DNA from 4 places in the Klebsiella electrica genome. Region 1 is predicted to be linked to each of the others. Evidence: predicted binding sites of a transcription regulator. Region 1 holds the regulator's gene; each other region holds the start of a gene.
The links. Region 1 encodes PurR, which represses purine synthesis genes. Its sites were predicted from a motif close to CANGCAAACGTTTGCNTG; they were not measured.
Positions count from the first base shown of each region.

Region 2: purL (phosphoribosylformylglycinamidine synthase) is a predicted target of PurR. The motif match lies at 2,755-2,772, and genes of this name have one in related genera.
Region 3: purT (formate-dependent phosphoribosylglycinamide formyltransferase) is a predicted target of PurR. The motif match lies at 1,795-1,812, and genes of this name have one in related genera.
Region 4: Electrica_RS19620 (nucleoside-specific channel-forming protein Tsx) is a predicted target of PurR. The motif match lies at 2,762-2,779, and genes of this name have one in related genera.

Region 1 is NZ_CP041247.1:2,323,006-2,327,013, reverse strand. Features, by position in the region: gene Electrica_RS11045 (MFS transporter) at 1-1,119, opposite strand, end outside; gene cydH (cytochrome bd-I oxidase subunit CydH) at 1,283-1,372, opposite strand; gene purR (HTH-type transcriptional repressor PurR) at 1,668-2,693, shown strand; gene punR (DNA-binding transcriptional activator PunR) at 2,712-3,623, opposite strand; gene punC (purine nucleoside transporter PunC) at 3,733-4,008, shown strand, end outside.
Region 2 is NZ_CP041247.1:1,223,398-1,227,405, reverse strand. Features, by position in the region: gene purL (phosphoribosylformylglycinamidine synthase) at 1-2,680, opposite strand, end outside; gene mltF (membrane-bound lytic murein transglycosylase MltF) at 2,936-4,008, shown strand, end outside.
Region 3 is NZ_CP041247.1:1,966,134-1,970,141, forward strand. Features, by position in the region: gene Electrica_RS09295 (bifunctional 4-hydroxy-2-oxoglutarate aldolase/2-dehydro-3-deoxy-phosphogluconate aldolase) at 1-514, shown strand, start outside; gene purT (formate-dependent phosphoribosylglycinamide formyltransferase) at 577-1,755, opposite strand; gene Electrica_RS09305 (YebG family protein) at 1,890-2,249, shown strand; gene Electrica_RS09310 (tellurite resistance TerB family protein) at 2,347-3,033, shown strand; gene ptrB (oligopeptidase B) at 3,151-4,008, shown strand, end outside.
Region 4 is NZ_CP041247.1:4,095,241-4,099,248, reverse strand. Features, by position in the region: gene Electrica_RS19635 (M24 family metallopeptidase) at 1-453, shown strand, start outside; gene Electrica_RS19630 (VOC family protein) at 565-942, shown strand; gene Electrica_RS19625 (helix-turn-helix transcriptional regulator) at 990-1,685, shown strand; gene Electrica_RS19620 (nucleoside-specific channel-forming protein Tsx) at 1,737-2,621, opposite strand; gene Electrica_RS19615 (SadB/YajI family lipoprotein) at 2,917-3,459, opposite strand; gene nrdR (transcriptional regulator NrdR) at 3,609-4,008, shown strand, end outside.

The DNA of each region.
Region 1 (4,008 bases):
CACCAGCAGCAGCGCCCCCCCGGCAATTATCGCCCCCATCACCGGCACAAAAGCATAGCCCAGTCCGCCGGAAATCACCGCGCCGCCGGCTGCCGCGCCCAGCGCATTGCCGAGATTAAACGCCCCGATATTGACTGACGAAGAGAGCCCCGGCGCTTCATGGGCCACGCGCATCACCCGCATTTGCAGCGGCGGAACCACGGCGAAGGTCGCCGCCCCCCAGACCACCATACTGATAGCGGCCCCCAGCTGCGTCTGCGCCAGCAGCGGAATTGCCAGCATGATAACCATCAGCAGCAGCAGAAAACCCTTCAGCGTCCCGGAGACGGAGCGGTCGGCGAACTTACCGCCCAGGTAGTTACCCAGCGAAAAGCCGACGCCAATCAACACCAGCATGACGGTGACGAACAGCGGCGAGGCGTGCGTAACGGTGTGCAGCACCGGCGCAATATAGGTATAGAGGGTGAACATGGCGCCTGCCCCCAGCACGGTGGTCAGCAGCGCGGAGAGCACCTGCGGACGGACCAACACGGAGAGCTCCTGTTTAACGTTCGGGCGCTCGCCAGCGCTGCCTTTGGGCAACGAAAACCACAGGCTAACCATCGCCACCAGCCCCAGACCTGCCGTCGCGAGGAACGACATCCGCCAGCCGATCGTTTCGCCCAGCCATGTCGCCGCCGGAACGCCGCCAATATTCGCGATGGTCAACCCCATGAACATGGTCGCCACCGCGCTGGCCTGTTTGTGTTTGGGCACCACGCTCGCCGCCACCACCGAACCGAGGCCGAAGAAAGCCCCGTGGTTAAGGCTGGTGATAATGCGCGAAATCAGCAGCGTGGTGTAATCCGGCGCCATTGAGGAGAGGACGTTACCCAGCGTGAAGATCGCCATCAGAAAAATCAGCGCATTTCTGCGCGCGCGATGAGAGAGCAGCAAAGTCATCAGCGGCGCCCCGACCATCACGCCGATCGCATAAGCGCTGATCAGCATTCCCGCCGCCGGAATTGACACGTCGACGCCTTTGGCAATCACCGGCAGCAGCCCCATCGGGGAAAACTCCGTGGTACCAATACCAAACGCGCCTATCGCCAGCGCTAATAAGGGGAAGTTGATTTTCATGCAATGACTCCAGCAGACCGTCATCGGCGACGGTATCTCATTAGAAGTCAAAAGCATGACATCAATCACAAAAAAACAAAAGTAAACGAAATGGCAAAAGATTTTTGCGAAATTGGTAATAATGGCGGGATGTCGGGGGAAAGAGACCTCTCCCCCGGATAAATCAGTGCAGTACCGCTGTCAGGCCAGCGGCCACGATAAGACCCAGGACAATAATCGTTGTCGTCAGCGAAAACTTTAAATCTGTATCCATCAATTTTTCCCCCTGTTATCCCCACATGAAAAGTGAGCTTGCTCATTTTTGCACACTATCGCGCAAAAATCTTCCATGTTTTAGGGCGATGCACATTTTTGCTCTTCCCCTTTGCCGCAAGATCGGACAAAATCCCACGCTAATTTGAAAGCGTATCGGCCATTGACCCCTTCCTGTCGTTCTGTGTCGTTTTCCCGACGTGATGCAATGATGAAAATTGTCTTCAGGGTGTGTACAGGCAAACGTTTACGTATCGATAATCAGACGATCAGGTCAAGGTCTGGAGTGAGAAGTAATGGCAACAATTAAAGATGTAGCGAAGCGCGCAAACGTTTCCACTACAACAGTATCACATGTAATTAACAAAACCCGTTTCGTGGCGGAAGAGACCCGCAACGCCGTGTGGGCGGCGATCAAAGAACTGCACTATTCTCCAAGTGCCGTTGCTCGCAGCCTGAAGGTTAATCACACCAAATCGATCGGCCTGCTGGCCACCAGCAGCGAAGCGGCCTATTTCGCTGAGATTATTGAAGCCGTAGAAAAGAGCTGTTTCCAGAAAGGCTATACCCTGATTCTCGGCAATGCGTGGAACGATCCGGAAAAACAGCAGGCCTATCTGTCGATGATGGCGCAAAAGCGCGTCGACGGCATGCTGGTTATGTGTTCTGAATATCCGGAATCGGTGCTCAGTATGCTGGAAGAGTACCGCCATATTCCGATGGTGGTAATGGACTGGGGTGAATCCAAAGCCGACTTCACCGATTCGGTGATCGATAACGCCTTCGAAGGCGGCTACATGGCTGGTCGCTACCTGATCGAACGCGGCCACCGTGAAATCGGCGTGATCCCGGGTCCACTGGAGCGTAACACCGGCGCCGGGCGCCTGGCGGGCTTTATGAAAGCCATGGAAGAAGCGCAGATCGCCGTTCCGGAAAACTGGATTGTTCAGGGCGACTTCGAGCCTGAATCCGGCTACCGCGCGATGCAGCAGATCCTCAGCCAGCAGCATCGCCCGACGGCAGTCTTCTGCGGCGGCGACATCATGGCGATGGGCGCCATCTGTGCTGCGGATGAGATGGGTCTGCGCGTGCCGCAGGACATTTCGCTGATCGGTTATGATAACGTGCGTAACGCCCGCTATTTCAGCCCGGCGCTGACCACCATCCATCAGCCGAAAGACTCGCTGGGGGAAGCGGCCTTCAATATGCTGATGGATCGGATCGTCAATAAGCGTGAAGAATCTCAGTCGATTGAGGTTCACCCGCGACTGGTAGAGCGCCGCTCTGTCGTCGACGGCCCGTTCGTCGACTACCGTCGCTAATCGCCCGTGCGGCGCCGGCTACTCCGGCGCCCGCAGCCACTCCCGGTTTAACGTTTCACTGTCCCCCAGATAATCCAGCAGCCATGAGAGGGCCGGCGAGGCGTCGCTCTGCTGCCATGTCAGGCAGCATGCGGCATCCGGAAACGGGTTTTCCAGCGCCAGCGCGGTCCATTCGCCGCGGTCAATCCAGGGGCGGGCGAAATGGCTCGGCACCATGCCAACGCACAATCCCGCCGACAGGCAGGTCGCCGATGACTCCCAGTCCGGCACCACCACCCTTTTCTGGTTATCCAGTAGCCAGGTCGTGCGTTTCGGTAACGAGCGGGAGGTATCCTCCCGGACCAGCGACGGCCAGTTGCGCAACACATCATCGCTGAGTGGGCCGGTCATCTGCGCCAGCGGATGATGGCTCGCCACCACGCAATCCCAGCTCAGCATCCCCATATCGCGAAAAGCGTAGCGCCCCCCCACCGGAATAGAACGGGTGGCCCCGATAGCTAGCTCCACGCGCCCGTCGGCCAGCGCGTCCCAGACGCCGTTGAAGACCTCCTGAAAAACAATCAGCTCGACATCCGGAAAGTGACGATAAAAATCGACAATCATCTGCCGCATACGGGCCGGTTTAACGATGTCATCCACGGCTATCGACAGCTGACCGCGCCAGCCGTTGGCTATCTGCTGGCACTGCTGGCGGGTGATCTGCATTTTTTTGATAACAGAACGTCCCTCCTGTAAAAACCAAAGCCCGGCGGGGGTCAATTCGACATCGCGATGGCGGCGTTCAAAAAGCGGTACCGCCAGCCACTCTTCCAGCTGACGGACGGTATAACTGACCGCCGAAGGTACGCGGTGCAACTCCTGCGCCGCTGCGCTGAAGCTGCCGTTGCGGGCGACAGCATCAACAACTTCGAGTGAGTATTCGGACCACATATTCTGCCTGCAAAAATTTTGAATGCATGTAGAAAATATTAGCGTTTCACAAGCCAGAATGCACTCCCTACACTCTGCGGCATCCTATCTGTATCTATAAGAGAATGTTATGCAACAACCGGGGAAAGGATTTTTAGTGTGGCTGGCGGGACTCAGCGTGCTGGGTTTCCTGGCCACCGACATGTATCTGCCGGCCTTTTCGGCTATCCAGCAGGATCTCAATACCTCTGCGGCGTCAGTCAGCGCCAGCCTGAGTCTGTTCCTCGCCGGCTTCGCCATTGGGCAGCTGTTCTGGGGCCCGCTCTCGGACCGCTACGGACGTAAACCGATTCTGCTGACCGGGCTGGCTATCTTCGCTATCGGCTGTCTGGGAATGCTGTGGGTA
Region 2 (4,008 bases), 1.1 Mb from region 1:
GGGTTACCAGCAGGCCGCCATCAGAGCGGTCGTGGTAAGCCAGCAGCTTACGATCGGCCACCAGCGCCTGCATCGCATCCCAGAAGCCTTTCAGCTGCGCGACATCGCGTACGTCGGCCGGAACATCGCCCAGCTGACGGTAAACCTGCGCCAGCGCGGTGGCGCCGAGCGCGTTACGACCCTTGCCTAAATCAATCAGCAGCAGGGCGTTATCTTCCGTGGAAAGCTGCGGCGTCACGGTATGGCGCACATCTTCCACGCGGGCAAAGGCGGAAATCACCAGCGACAGCGGCGAAGTCATCTCGCGCGGTTCGCTGCCTTCCTGCCAGCGGGTTTTCATCGACATCGAGTCTTTACCCACCGGAATGGTCAGGCCCAGAGCCGGACACAGCTCTTCGCCAACCGCTTTTACCGCTTCATACAGACCGGCATCTTCACCCGGGTGACCCGCTGCGGCCATCCAGTTTGCAGAAAGCTTCACGCGATTCAACGCGCCAATTTGCGTTGCCGCGACGTTGGTCAGCGCTTCACCGACGGCCAGACGAGCAGAGGCGGCAAAGTCCAACAGCGCGACCGGCGCACGTTCACCAATTGCCATCGCTTCACCGTAGTAGCTATCGAGGCTGGCGGTAGTTACCGCACAGTTCGCTACCGGAATCTGCCAGGGACCGACCATCTGATCGCGCGCCACCATCCCGGTGACGGTGCGGTCGCCGATGGTGACAAGGAAGGTTTTCTCGGCAACCGCCGGCAAATGCAGCACGCGATTCACCGCGTCGGCGAGAGTGATATCCTGGCGATCCAGCGCATCACCTTTCACTTTCAGGGTCTGCACATCGCGGGTCATTTTCGGCGTTTTACCCAGCAGCACATCCAGCGGCAGGTCGATCGGCTGGTCGTTGAAGTGAGCATCGCCCATGTTGAGATGCAGTTCTTCGGTGGCTTCCCCGATCACCGCGTACGGCGCACGCTCGCGGCGGCACAGCTCATCAAACAGCGGCAGCTGTTCCGGCGCGACCGCCAGCACATAGCGCTCCTGGGATTCGTTACACCAGATCTCCAGCGGGCTCATCCCCGGCTCATCGCTCAGGATATCGCGCAGCTGGAATTTACCGCCGCGCCCGCCGTCGCTGACCAGTTCCGGCATGGCATTAGACAGACCGCCCGCGCCAACGTCGTGGATAAACAGAATCGGGTTCGCATCGCCCAACTGCCAGCAGCGGTCGATCACTTCCTGGCAACGGCGTTCCATTTCCGGGTTATCGCGCTGTACGGAGGCAAAATCAAGATCCGCGTCGGACTGGCCGGATGCCATTGAAGAGGCTGCCCCGCCGCCCAGGCCGATATTCATCGCCGGGCCGCCAAGGACAATCAGTTTCGCCCCGACGCTAATTTCGCCTTTCTGCACATGCTCGCCGCGGATGTTACCAATACCGCCCGCCAGCATGATCGGTTTGTGGTAACCGCGCAGCTCTTCGCCGTTGTGGCTGGTCACCTTTTCTTCATAGGTACGGAAGTAGCCGTTCAGCGCCGGGCGACCAAATTCGTTGTTAAACGCCGCGCCGCCCAGCGGGCCGTCGGTCATGATATCCAGAGCGGTTACAATACGCTCCGGCTTGCCGAAATCTTCTTCCCACGGCTGTTCAAAGCCAGGGATCCGCAGGTTAGAGACCGAGAAACCGACCAGGCCGGCTTTCGGTTTCGCTCCGCGACCGGTTGCCCCTTCATCGCGGATTTCGCCGCCGGAGCCGGTCGCCGCGCCCGGCCATGGAGAGATGGCCGTCGGGTGGTTGTGCGTTTCCACTTTCATCAGGATATGGGCGTCTTCCTGATGGTAGTTATAGCGGCCTTTTTCGCGATCGGCGAAGAAGCGCCCGACCTGAGAACCTTCCATGACCGCGGCGTTGTCTTTATAGGCGGACAGGACGTAATCCGGCGTCTTTTCGAAGGTGTTTTTGATCATCTTGAACAGCGACTTCGGCTGCTGTTCGCCATCAATGATCCAGTCGGCGTTAAAAATCTTGTGGCGGCAGTGTTCGGAGTTCGCCTGCGCAAACATATACAGTTCGATGTCGTTCGGGTTGCGGCCAAGCTTGTTGAACGCCTCCTGCAGGTAGTCGATTTCGTCTTCCGCCAGCGCCAGCCCCAGACGGAGGTTGGCGTCAATCAGCGCCTGACGTCCCTGCCCCAGCAGATCGACGCTGGTCACCGGCGTCGGTTGATGCTGAGCGAACAGCTTTTCTCCCTCTTCCAGCGTGTCAAAGACGCTTTCCATCATCCGGTCGTGAAGTTCACTCGCGACCGCAGCCCATTGCGCTTCGCTCAGCGTACTGGCTTCCACATAGTACGCTACACCGCGCTCAAGGCGCACAACCTGCGACAGACCGCAGTTATGGGCAATATCGGTAGCTTTAGAAGACCAGGGGGAGATGGTGCCAGGGCGGGGGGTGACGAGCAGTAATTTACCGGTTGGGGTATGGCTGTTTAAACTTGGGCCATACTTGAGCAGTCGTGCCAGACTCTCACGCTCATCACCGCTTAACGGCGCGTTCAGTTCGGCAAAATGAACATACTCTGCATATATTGTGCTAACCGGCAGGTTGGCCGCCTGGAAACGTGCCAGCAGTTTATTAACACGAAATGCCGACAGTGCAGGTGAACCACGCAAAATTTCCATCATAAGTCTCTCGTCTTCGCAGCTTTCAATATGAGCCAGGGGGGAAACGGGCGCCATTATAGTGAATCCTGAGCCTCGACGAAACCGTTTGCGTGGAAATAAAATCATTCCCCTGGTTTATCAATTAATGTGACCTCCCTCGCGAATAAGTTGCCAACTGACGCATTCTTAAGCAAAATGCCGCTCATTCGAGGACTCTCTTTTTATTTTTCCGCTAATAGCCTGCTGAGGAACACAGAGCTGCAGAAGATTAACTCTCTGAAAAAATTAAAGATTAATTATCTGCTCATCGGCATTGTGACCTTATTGCTGGCGGCCGCCCTGTGGCCGTCGATCCCGTGGTCAGGAAAGCCGGAGAACCGTGTTGCCGGAATTATGGCGCGCGGGGAGCTGCGCATCAGCACCATCAATTCGCCGCTCACCTTCGCGACCATCAATAACAAAACCTACGGGCTGGATTACGAGCTGGCAGAACAGTTTGCCAATTACCTCGGCGTCAGGCTGAAGGTGACCGTTCGCCAGAACATCAGTCAGCTGTTCGATGACCTTGATAACGGTAATGCCGATATGTTAGCTGCCGGGCTGGTTTACAACTCGGAGCGGGTCAAAAACTATCAGTCCGGGCCGGGCTACTATTCGGTATCGCAGCAGCTGGTCTACCGGGTTGGCACGCCGCGCCCGCGCAGCCTCGCCAACCTCACGGCAGAACAGCTGGTGATTGCTCCAGGGCACGTCGCCATTAACGACCTGCAGACGCTGAAAGGGAATAAATACCCCGATCTCGGCTGGCGCGTGGATGAAAAGCGCGGGGCGACAGCGCTGATGCAGGCGGTTATCGATGGCGAAGTGGATTACACCATTGCAGATTCGGTGGCGATTAGCCTGTTCCAGCGCGTACATCCGGAACTGGCGGTCGCCCTGGATATCAGCGATGAACAGCCGGTGACCTGGTTTAGCGCCAGGAGCGAAGACAACTCGCTCCCGGCGGCGATGCTGGATTTCTTCAATAATATGAATGAAGACGGCACCCTGGCGCGGCTGGAAGAAAAATACCTCGGACACGGTAACGGTTTCGATTATGTCGACACCCGGACCTTCCTGCGCGCCGTCGAAAATATTCTGCCGGACCTGCAGCCGATGTTTGAGAAATACGCGCGTCAGATCGACTGGCGCCTGCTGGCGGCCATTTCATGGCAGGAGTCGCACTGGGATCCGCAGGCCACCTCCCCTACCGGGGTTCGTGGCATGATGATGCTGACCCGCAATACCGCGCAGAGCCTGGGATTAAGCGATCGTACCGATGTGGAGCAGAGCCTCAGCGGCGGTATGCG
Region 3 (4,008 bases), 360 kb from region 1:
ACTGGAAGTCACGCTACGTACCGCATGCGCACTTGATGCGATCCGCGCGATTGCGAAAGAAGTGCCGGAGGCGATTGTCGGCGCAGGTACCGTCACAAACGTAGAGCAGCTGAAAGCGGTCACCGAGGCTGGCGCGCAGTTTGCTATCAGCCCGGGTCTGACCGAATCCCTGCTGAAAGCGGCGACTGAAGAAGGGACCATCCCGCTGATCCCGGGGATCAGCACCGTCTCCGAACTGATGCTGGGCATGCAGTATGGCCTGAAAGAGTTCAAATTCTTCCCGGCAGAAGCTAACGGCGGCGTAAAAGCGCTGCAGGCGATTGGCGGTCCGTTCGCGCATATCCGTTTCTGCCCGACTGGCGGGATCTCTCCGGCGAACTACCGCGACTATCTGGCGCTGAACAGCGTGCTGTGCATCGGCGGTTCCTGGCTGGTTCCGGCGGATGCGCTGGAAGCCGGCGATTACGCGCGTATTACCAAAATTGCTCGCGAAGCGGTTGAAGGCGCGAAGTAATTTTCACGCCCTGAACAATCGCGAAGTCCAGACCCGATCGCGTTGACGCGACCGGGTTTTTTTTATCCCTGAACCAGCACGGCCGACGCGGCGGCTTTCGCGCGCGCCACCGCCTCATCGACGCTATCGGCGACGGCCAGCGTGACGCCCAGCCGACGAGAACCGTCAATCTCCGGTTTACCGAACAGACGCAGCTGGAGTCCCGCGCCTACCGCGCCCTGAAGATTGCTAAAGGTGACGTTCTGGCTGGTGAGCTGCGGCAGAATGACCGCGGAGGCCGCCGGGCCATACTGGCGGATCGCGCCAACCGGCAGGCCGAGGAAAGCACGAACGTGCAGGGCAAATTCCGAGAGGTCCTGGGAAATCAGCGTTACCATCCCGGTGTCGTGCGGGCGAGGGGAGACTTCACTGAAGATAACCTCATCGCCGCAGACGAACAGCTCCACGCCAAACAGACCGTAGCCGCCGAGCGCCAGTACGACTTTGCTGGCAATCTCCTGCGCGCGGACCAGCGCCTGCTCGCTCATCTGCTGCGGCTGCCAGGATTCGCGGTAATCGCCATCCTCCTGGCGATGGCCGACCGGCGCACAGAAATGGACGCCATCGATCGCGCTGACGGTAAGCAGGGTAATTTCAAAATCGAAATTGACCACTCCCTCGACGATAACCCGACCGGCGCCAGCGCGACCGCCTTGTTGCGCGTAGCGCCAGGCCTCTGCCAACTGATCAGAGTGACGAATAAAGCTCTGGCCTTTACCCGAAGAGCTCATGACCGGCTTCACGATACAGGGCAGGCCAATCTCCGCGACGGCTTCGCGAAAGGTCTCTTCGCTGTCGGCAAAGCGGTATGCCGAGGTGGGAAGCTGCAGCTCCTCTGCGGCCAGACGGCGAATACCTTCGCGATTCATGGTCAGTTTCGCCGCACGAGCGGTGGGGACGACTTTCTGCCCGGCCTGCTCCAGCTCCACCAGCATATCCGTGGCGATGGCTTCAATTTCCGGCACGATAAAATCGGGCTTTTCTTGCGCAATCAGCGCGCGCAGCGTTTCACCGTGCAACATGTTGATGACGTGCGAACGGTGCGCCACCTGCATGGCCGGCGCGTCGGGATAGCGGTCGACCGCGATAGTCTCAATACCCAGCCGTTGGCACTCAATAGCGACTTCTTTACCCAGTTCGCCGGAACCTAACAACATCACTCGCGTCGCTGCCGGACGCAGCGCTGTGCCTAATAACGTCATGACTCTTTTCCACAGTAAAAAAACATGCGTCGCATTATAAACGAAAACGTTTGCGTCTGTCTTTACGGCTGTTGGTTGAGTCGCCGGTGAAAATTTGCTATACTGTATAAAAATACAGTATAAGAGACTGCACAATGGCGGTTGAAATTAAATATGTGGTGATCCGCGAAGGTGAGGAAAAAATGTCGTTTACCAGCAAAAAAGAGGCCGATGCTTACGACAAAATGCTCGATCTTGCCGAGGTCCTCAACGACTGGCTGGTAGCGTGCCCGCTGACGCTGGACGAAACCCAGCGCGATGAAATGGCAATGTGGCTGGCGGAACGCAAAGAGACATTGAACCACATCCTGAAATCGGGAAAGCTCCCGGAAGCGGAAGATGCTACGGGCGGGCAGGTTTCCCAGGATGAGAGCGCCGCGGCTGAAGCCTCAGAGGCCGCAGCGGAGGGGGCGAGCGAACAACCCGCGGCATCGCGCAAGGTGAAGGCCGCCTGAGTGCGGCCGAATTTGCGCATCTTTAGTTGCTCATAACATTTCCTGACATCTCGTCGTTTAGGCTGATGACATCGCGTAATAAGCAACGAGGGAAATCATGGCTAACTGGCTTAATCAACTCCAGTCCCTGCTGGGCCAGCAGGGACCGTCTTCCTCATCAGGCGAGCGGCCGGATGGTAAAAGCTTCCTTCTGCCCGGTGCGCTGGGCGGGCTGGCGGGGCTGCTGGTGGCGAGTAAGTCATCGCGCAAGCTGCTGGCCAAATATGGCACCAGCGCACTGTTGGTTGGCGGCGGCGCGGTGGCGGGGAGCGTGCTGTGGAACAAGTATCAGCAGAAAATGCGGGAGAATTCCCCTGCGCAATCTGCCGCTTCCGCAGCACAGCCTGGCGGGTCGTCAACCTCGCCAGCCTCCGGGCTTGATGCGCGCAGTGAACGACTCATTCTGGCGCTGGTGTTCGCCGCTAAAAGCGACGGGCACATCGATGACAGCGAACGGGCAAACATCGAAGAGCAGCTGCGCGCCGCCGATATTGCCGTGCAGGGGCGTGTATTGATCGATCGTGCCCTGGCGCAGCCGCTTGACCCGCAGCGCCTGGCGCAGGGCCTCAACAGCGAGCAAGAGGCGCTGGAAATCTATTACATCAGCTGCGCGGCGATCGATATCGACCATTTTATGGAGCGCAGCTATCTCAATGCCCTCGGTGAGGCTTTAGGGCTGCCGCAGGCAGTGCGTGCCGACATCGAACGGGATATTCAGGCGCAAAAACAGGCGCTTTCTCCCTAAATCAGCAGGTTTTGCTTGCAACGCGGGCCACTTTTGCCACCCTTATACACACGCCATCCTTCAAGCCGCTTCTTGAATGATTTTGTGTATGAAATACCGGATGCAGAAGACCAAAAGATGCCACCAAAAGCAAAACGAATCCCTCATGCCATGACTCTTCATGGCGATACCCGTATCGATAATTACTTCTGGCTGCGCGACGACGAACGTTCGCGGCCGGAAGTGCTGGATTATCTTCGCGAGGAAAATGAGTACGGACAGCAGGTCATGTCCACTCAGCGTAGCCTGCAGGAGCGGGTACTAAAAGAGATTATTGACCGTATCCCGCCGCGCGAAGTCTCCGCGCCCTACAGCAAAAATGGCTACCGCTATCGTCAGGTGTATGAGCCGGGCTGTGAATACGCTATCTATCAGCGCCAGTCGGTGCTGAAAGAGGAGTGGGATGAATGGGAGGTGCTGCTCGATAGCAATCAGCGCGCGGCGCAGAGCGAATTCTATACTCTCGGCGGGCTGGGCATTTCGCCGGATAACATGATCATGGCGCTGGCGGAGGATTATCTCTCCCGAAGGCAATATAGCCTGCGCTTGTGCAATCTGCAAAATGGCGAATGGTACCCTGAAGTGCTGGAAAACGTTTCGCCGGAATTTGCCTGGAGCAATGATTCGCAGACGCTGTGGTATGTCCGCAAGCACCCGACTACGCTGCTGCCTTATCAGGTCTGGCGGCATACCGTGGGCGCGTCGCCGCTTTCCGACGTGCTGGTCTACGAGGAGACGGATGAAACCTTCTACGTCAGCCTCCATACCACCACCTCCCGGCAATTCGCCGTGATCTATCTTGCCAGCGCGACCACCAGCGAAGTACGGCTGCTGAATACCGAAATGCCGGATGCGGAACCGGTATGTTTCCTGCCGCGGCGTAAAGATCACGAGTACAGTCTCGATCATTACCAGCATGCTTTTTATCTTCGCTCC
Region 4 (4,008 bases), 1.8 Mb from region 1:
GTCAGCTGGCTGGAGCATCTGCGTATCGGTATGCCCGGTGGCGAGATGTACGCCCTGATCGAGCGGGTTCTGCCGAAGGCGGAGTATCATTGGCATCTTAATCCAGGGCATCTGGTGGCTGATGAAGAGTGGCTCTGTTCGCCGATCGGGCCGAACGCCGACGCCTGTTTGCGAAGCGGGATGATCCTGCAAATCGACATTATTCCTTCGCGAGCGGGTTACGCCGGTGTCAGCATTGAAGACACCGTGGCGCTGGCGGACGAGTCTCTGCGCCACGAGCTGGCGCAGGCGTATCCGGAGCTCTGGCAGCGTATCGTCACCCGACATCGCTATATCCGGGAACGACTGGGGATTGCGCTACCGGAGGAGGTGCTGCCGTTGTCGAACACCGTCGGCTATCTCCGCCCCTGGCTGCTTGATAAGCAGCGGGCTCTGGTTTGCACGGCGGGTTAATCGCCAGCGGCAAACGGTGTGGCCGCAGGGATGCCGATCCCTACTGACAGTACGCTGTCAGTAGCCCTGCCATACACTCCTCCTGAACCCAAACAATGGACAGGAGAATGTATGAGCAACGTAATTAACTGGTTTGAAATTCCGGTCGCCGATATGGATCGCGCCGTGGCGTTTTACGAGCCGGTGCTGCAGGTGACCCTGCGTCGGGAAAATATGGATTGCGCTGAAATGGCCGTTTTCCCGTATCAGGACCCGGCACCCGGCGGCGCGCTGGCAAAGTTTGACGGGGTTAAACCTGCCGATCAGGGATGTATTATCTATCTGCATACTGACAATCTGGCCGCCACGCTCGACCGCGTGAATTCCGCTGGCGGGAGCTGCGTCTTTGGCCCGCTTGAACTGGCGGACGATATTGGCACCATCGCGCTGTTTATGGATAGCGAAGGGAACCGGATTGGCTTGCATCAACCTAAACACCTGTCTCACTAACGCTCTTGACGCCAGTGGGCAGGCTTAAACCATGAGATAAGTTAAAAATGAGCCGACGCGCCGACCGCCTTTTTCAAATCGTGCAGATCCTGCGGGGGAGAAGGTTAACCACCGCCGGGCTGCTGGCGGAGCGGCTCGGCGTATCGGAGCGCACTATCTACCGGGATATCCGCGACCTGTCGCTCTCCGGCGTGCCGGTGGAGGGCGAGGCCGGAAGCGGATATCGCCTGCTGGCAGGCTACAGTTTACCGCCTCTGATGCTGACGACCGAGGAGTCGGAAGCGCTGGTGGCCGCCATTCGGCTACTGCAAACCTGGGGAGGCGAATCTCTGTCCCAGTCACTGGAGTCGGCTCGGGAAAAGGTGCTCGCGATTTTACCTGAAGAGAGTCGGCGTAAGGCCGAGCAATCGCGGCTGTTTGCGCCGGATTTTGGCGCCCAGGGGTACAGCAAAGCGCAGTTTGATCTGGTGCATCGGGCGGTTTCCGGCCAGCGGGTGCTGGCGCTGCATTACCGCGATGAAGCGGGAAAGGTGTCGCAGCGCGAAGTGCTGCCGCTGGGGCTCTTTTTCTGGGGGGAGCGCTGGCTGCTGGTGAGCTGGTGCGAGCTCCGCGACGATTATCGCTGCTTTCGTCTCGATCGCTGCCTGGACGTGGCTGCCACCGGGCGCCTTTTCAGCGAGCGGGCCGACCGGTCATTGAGCGATTTTCTGCGTAAGGTGAGGTGTGAAGAGCGTGAGCCATAAGGCGGGCCAATCGATATCCCCGGCGCCGAGGCCGGGGATCATCAGGCAGGATTAGAAGTTGTAACCCACCACGAAGTAACCACCCCAGCCGGTAGAGCGAACGTTGAAATCGCCATCGCCGAAGTTCAGCTTCGCATCATCGGCCCACTGGCCGCCGTTATGGAAGTAACGAGCGACGATCGAGTAGTGCCAGTGCGCGTAGTTCAGCGCCAGGATATGGCTGGAGGCGATGGAGTTGCCGGTGCGCGCGTGCTTGCCGTTCAAGTCATAGAAGTTGTCATTGCCCAGATCGGAACCCCAGTCAAAGTTGGTGAAGCCGATATAGCTCAGCGAACCGCCCCACAGGTCGGTCAGCGGGACAAAGTATTTCACTTTGAAACGGTAGCCATCCCATTCGTTTTCGTTGGATGCGCCGTAGTTCTGCCACTGATATTTCGCATAGACGTTCAGAGACAGGCTCATCGGCAGACCGGTATCGATATCGGTACCGAGACCCATATACCAGGTGCTCTGACGACCGGACGCGTTGCGGCCCATGTCGTAGATATAGTTGTTGGCGAAATACCACTCTTTGAACGGGCCGAAGCTGAGATCGGTATTGGTCAGCTTGTCGATAGAGAAACGCGGCTCAATTTCCATAAACAGTGGGGAACCGTGGTTCCAGATACCTTTGGCCGTGCTGTTACCGCCGAAGAATACCGGCGCATCCATGTAACCGTAGAAATCAAACCAGTCTTTTTTGGCAAACGCTTCGTATTCCAGATAGGTATCGTTACGAATTTGCGGTCCAAAACGGGTGTGGTAGCTACCCACCACGTTCACACTCTGGTGCCACCAATCGGACAGATACTGCGGTTTGTCGTTTTCTGCCGCGCCAGCAGTGAACGATGTGGACAGCGCCAGTACGGCGCCTGCTGCCAGTAATGTTTTTTTCATAAGGATGCCACTGTTTTGAATTAAGCCAAAAGGCGTGAAGAACGCTGCCGAAGCGTTTCTAAATATTTCGTATCTCTGTGGGGGTCTATTATAGAAATCATTGCTCACAAAAATACGTGTTGTTTCACATAACGTAAACATACGTAATCGATTGCGTTCACGATTCTATGCATTTCCTGGCAGAATGCCACTGAAATTGATCCAGACGGTCAATTTTTACTGAACTGTTTGGAAAAACTGTAAATGGATTTTGGGGCGGTCGAATCCGGGTATCGGCGACACCCGGCGAAGGCGATTATTGTGCGCTTGCGGGCTGGATATCGTGAATACGCAGGAAGCCAAGCTGCTGAGGCGTGACGCCGTTCAGGCGGAGCGGAATATCGACGTCGCTCGGCGCCAGGATGCTGGCAGGGGCGCTAATCAGCCGATCGCGCACGTTAACCTCCCGGTAATTCTGCGTGGTGCCGGTGAGTTGCCCCCAGGCGACGGTGGCGCTGAACGCCGGTAGCGGGTCGTTTGATTCCCCCTGAATACGCAGCGTCAGGCGGGTACCGTCGGCGTCGGCGGCGATATCACGCAGCGACATACGCAGTGTGCCTATCTGGCTTTCGAGGCGCGCCGGGGTCCTGGCGCCGGGCAAAAGATAAACGCCGCTGCTCGATTTCGCATTCAGTGCGTTTTGCTGGGTGATTTTCACCGTCTGCTGATTAAGCTGAGTCATCTCTTTGCTCAATGTGCTCACGCTTTCATGCATCTGACGGACTTCACTTTGCTGTGCGCAGGCGCTGAGGGTAAACAGCGTGCTCAGCATCGCCAGCTTCAAATAACGTCTTGTCATGGTCATGGATTCCGTTTTCAGGGGGATATTTCATGGTAGATCGTCTCCGTCCACGAGCCATAGATCCTTTGTCTCAAAAGCTCTTTCTTTGTTGTCGCGGCACTTCGCGGTAAACTACCTGTCAGTTTAACTTCCTGTCAGGACGCGCTATGCATTGCCCTTTCTGTTTCGCCGTAGATACCAAAGTGATCGACTCTCGTCTGGTGGGCGAGGGCTCTTCTGTGCGTCGTCGTCGGCAGTGCCTGGTTTGTAACGAACGTTTCACCACCTTCGAGGTGGCGGAGCTGGTGATGCCGCGAGTGGTCAAGAGCAACGATGTGCGGGAGCCCTTCAATGAAGATAAACTGCGCAGCGGAATGCTGAAAGCGTTGGAAAAACGGCCGGTCAGCGCCGATGATGTGGAAATGGCGCTCAATCATATCAAAACCCATTTACGCGGTACCGGCGAGCGCGAAGTCCCGAGCAAAATGATCGGCAACCTGGTGATGGAGCAGCTGAAAAAGCTCGATAAAGTCGCCTATATCCGCTTTGCTTCCGTCTATCGTAGTT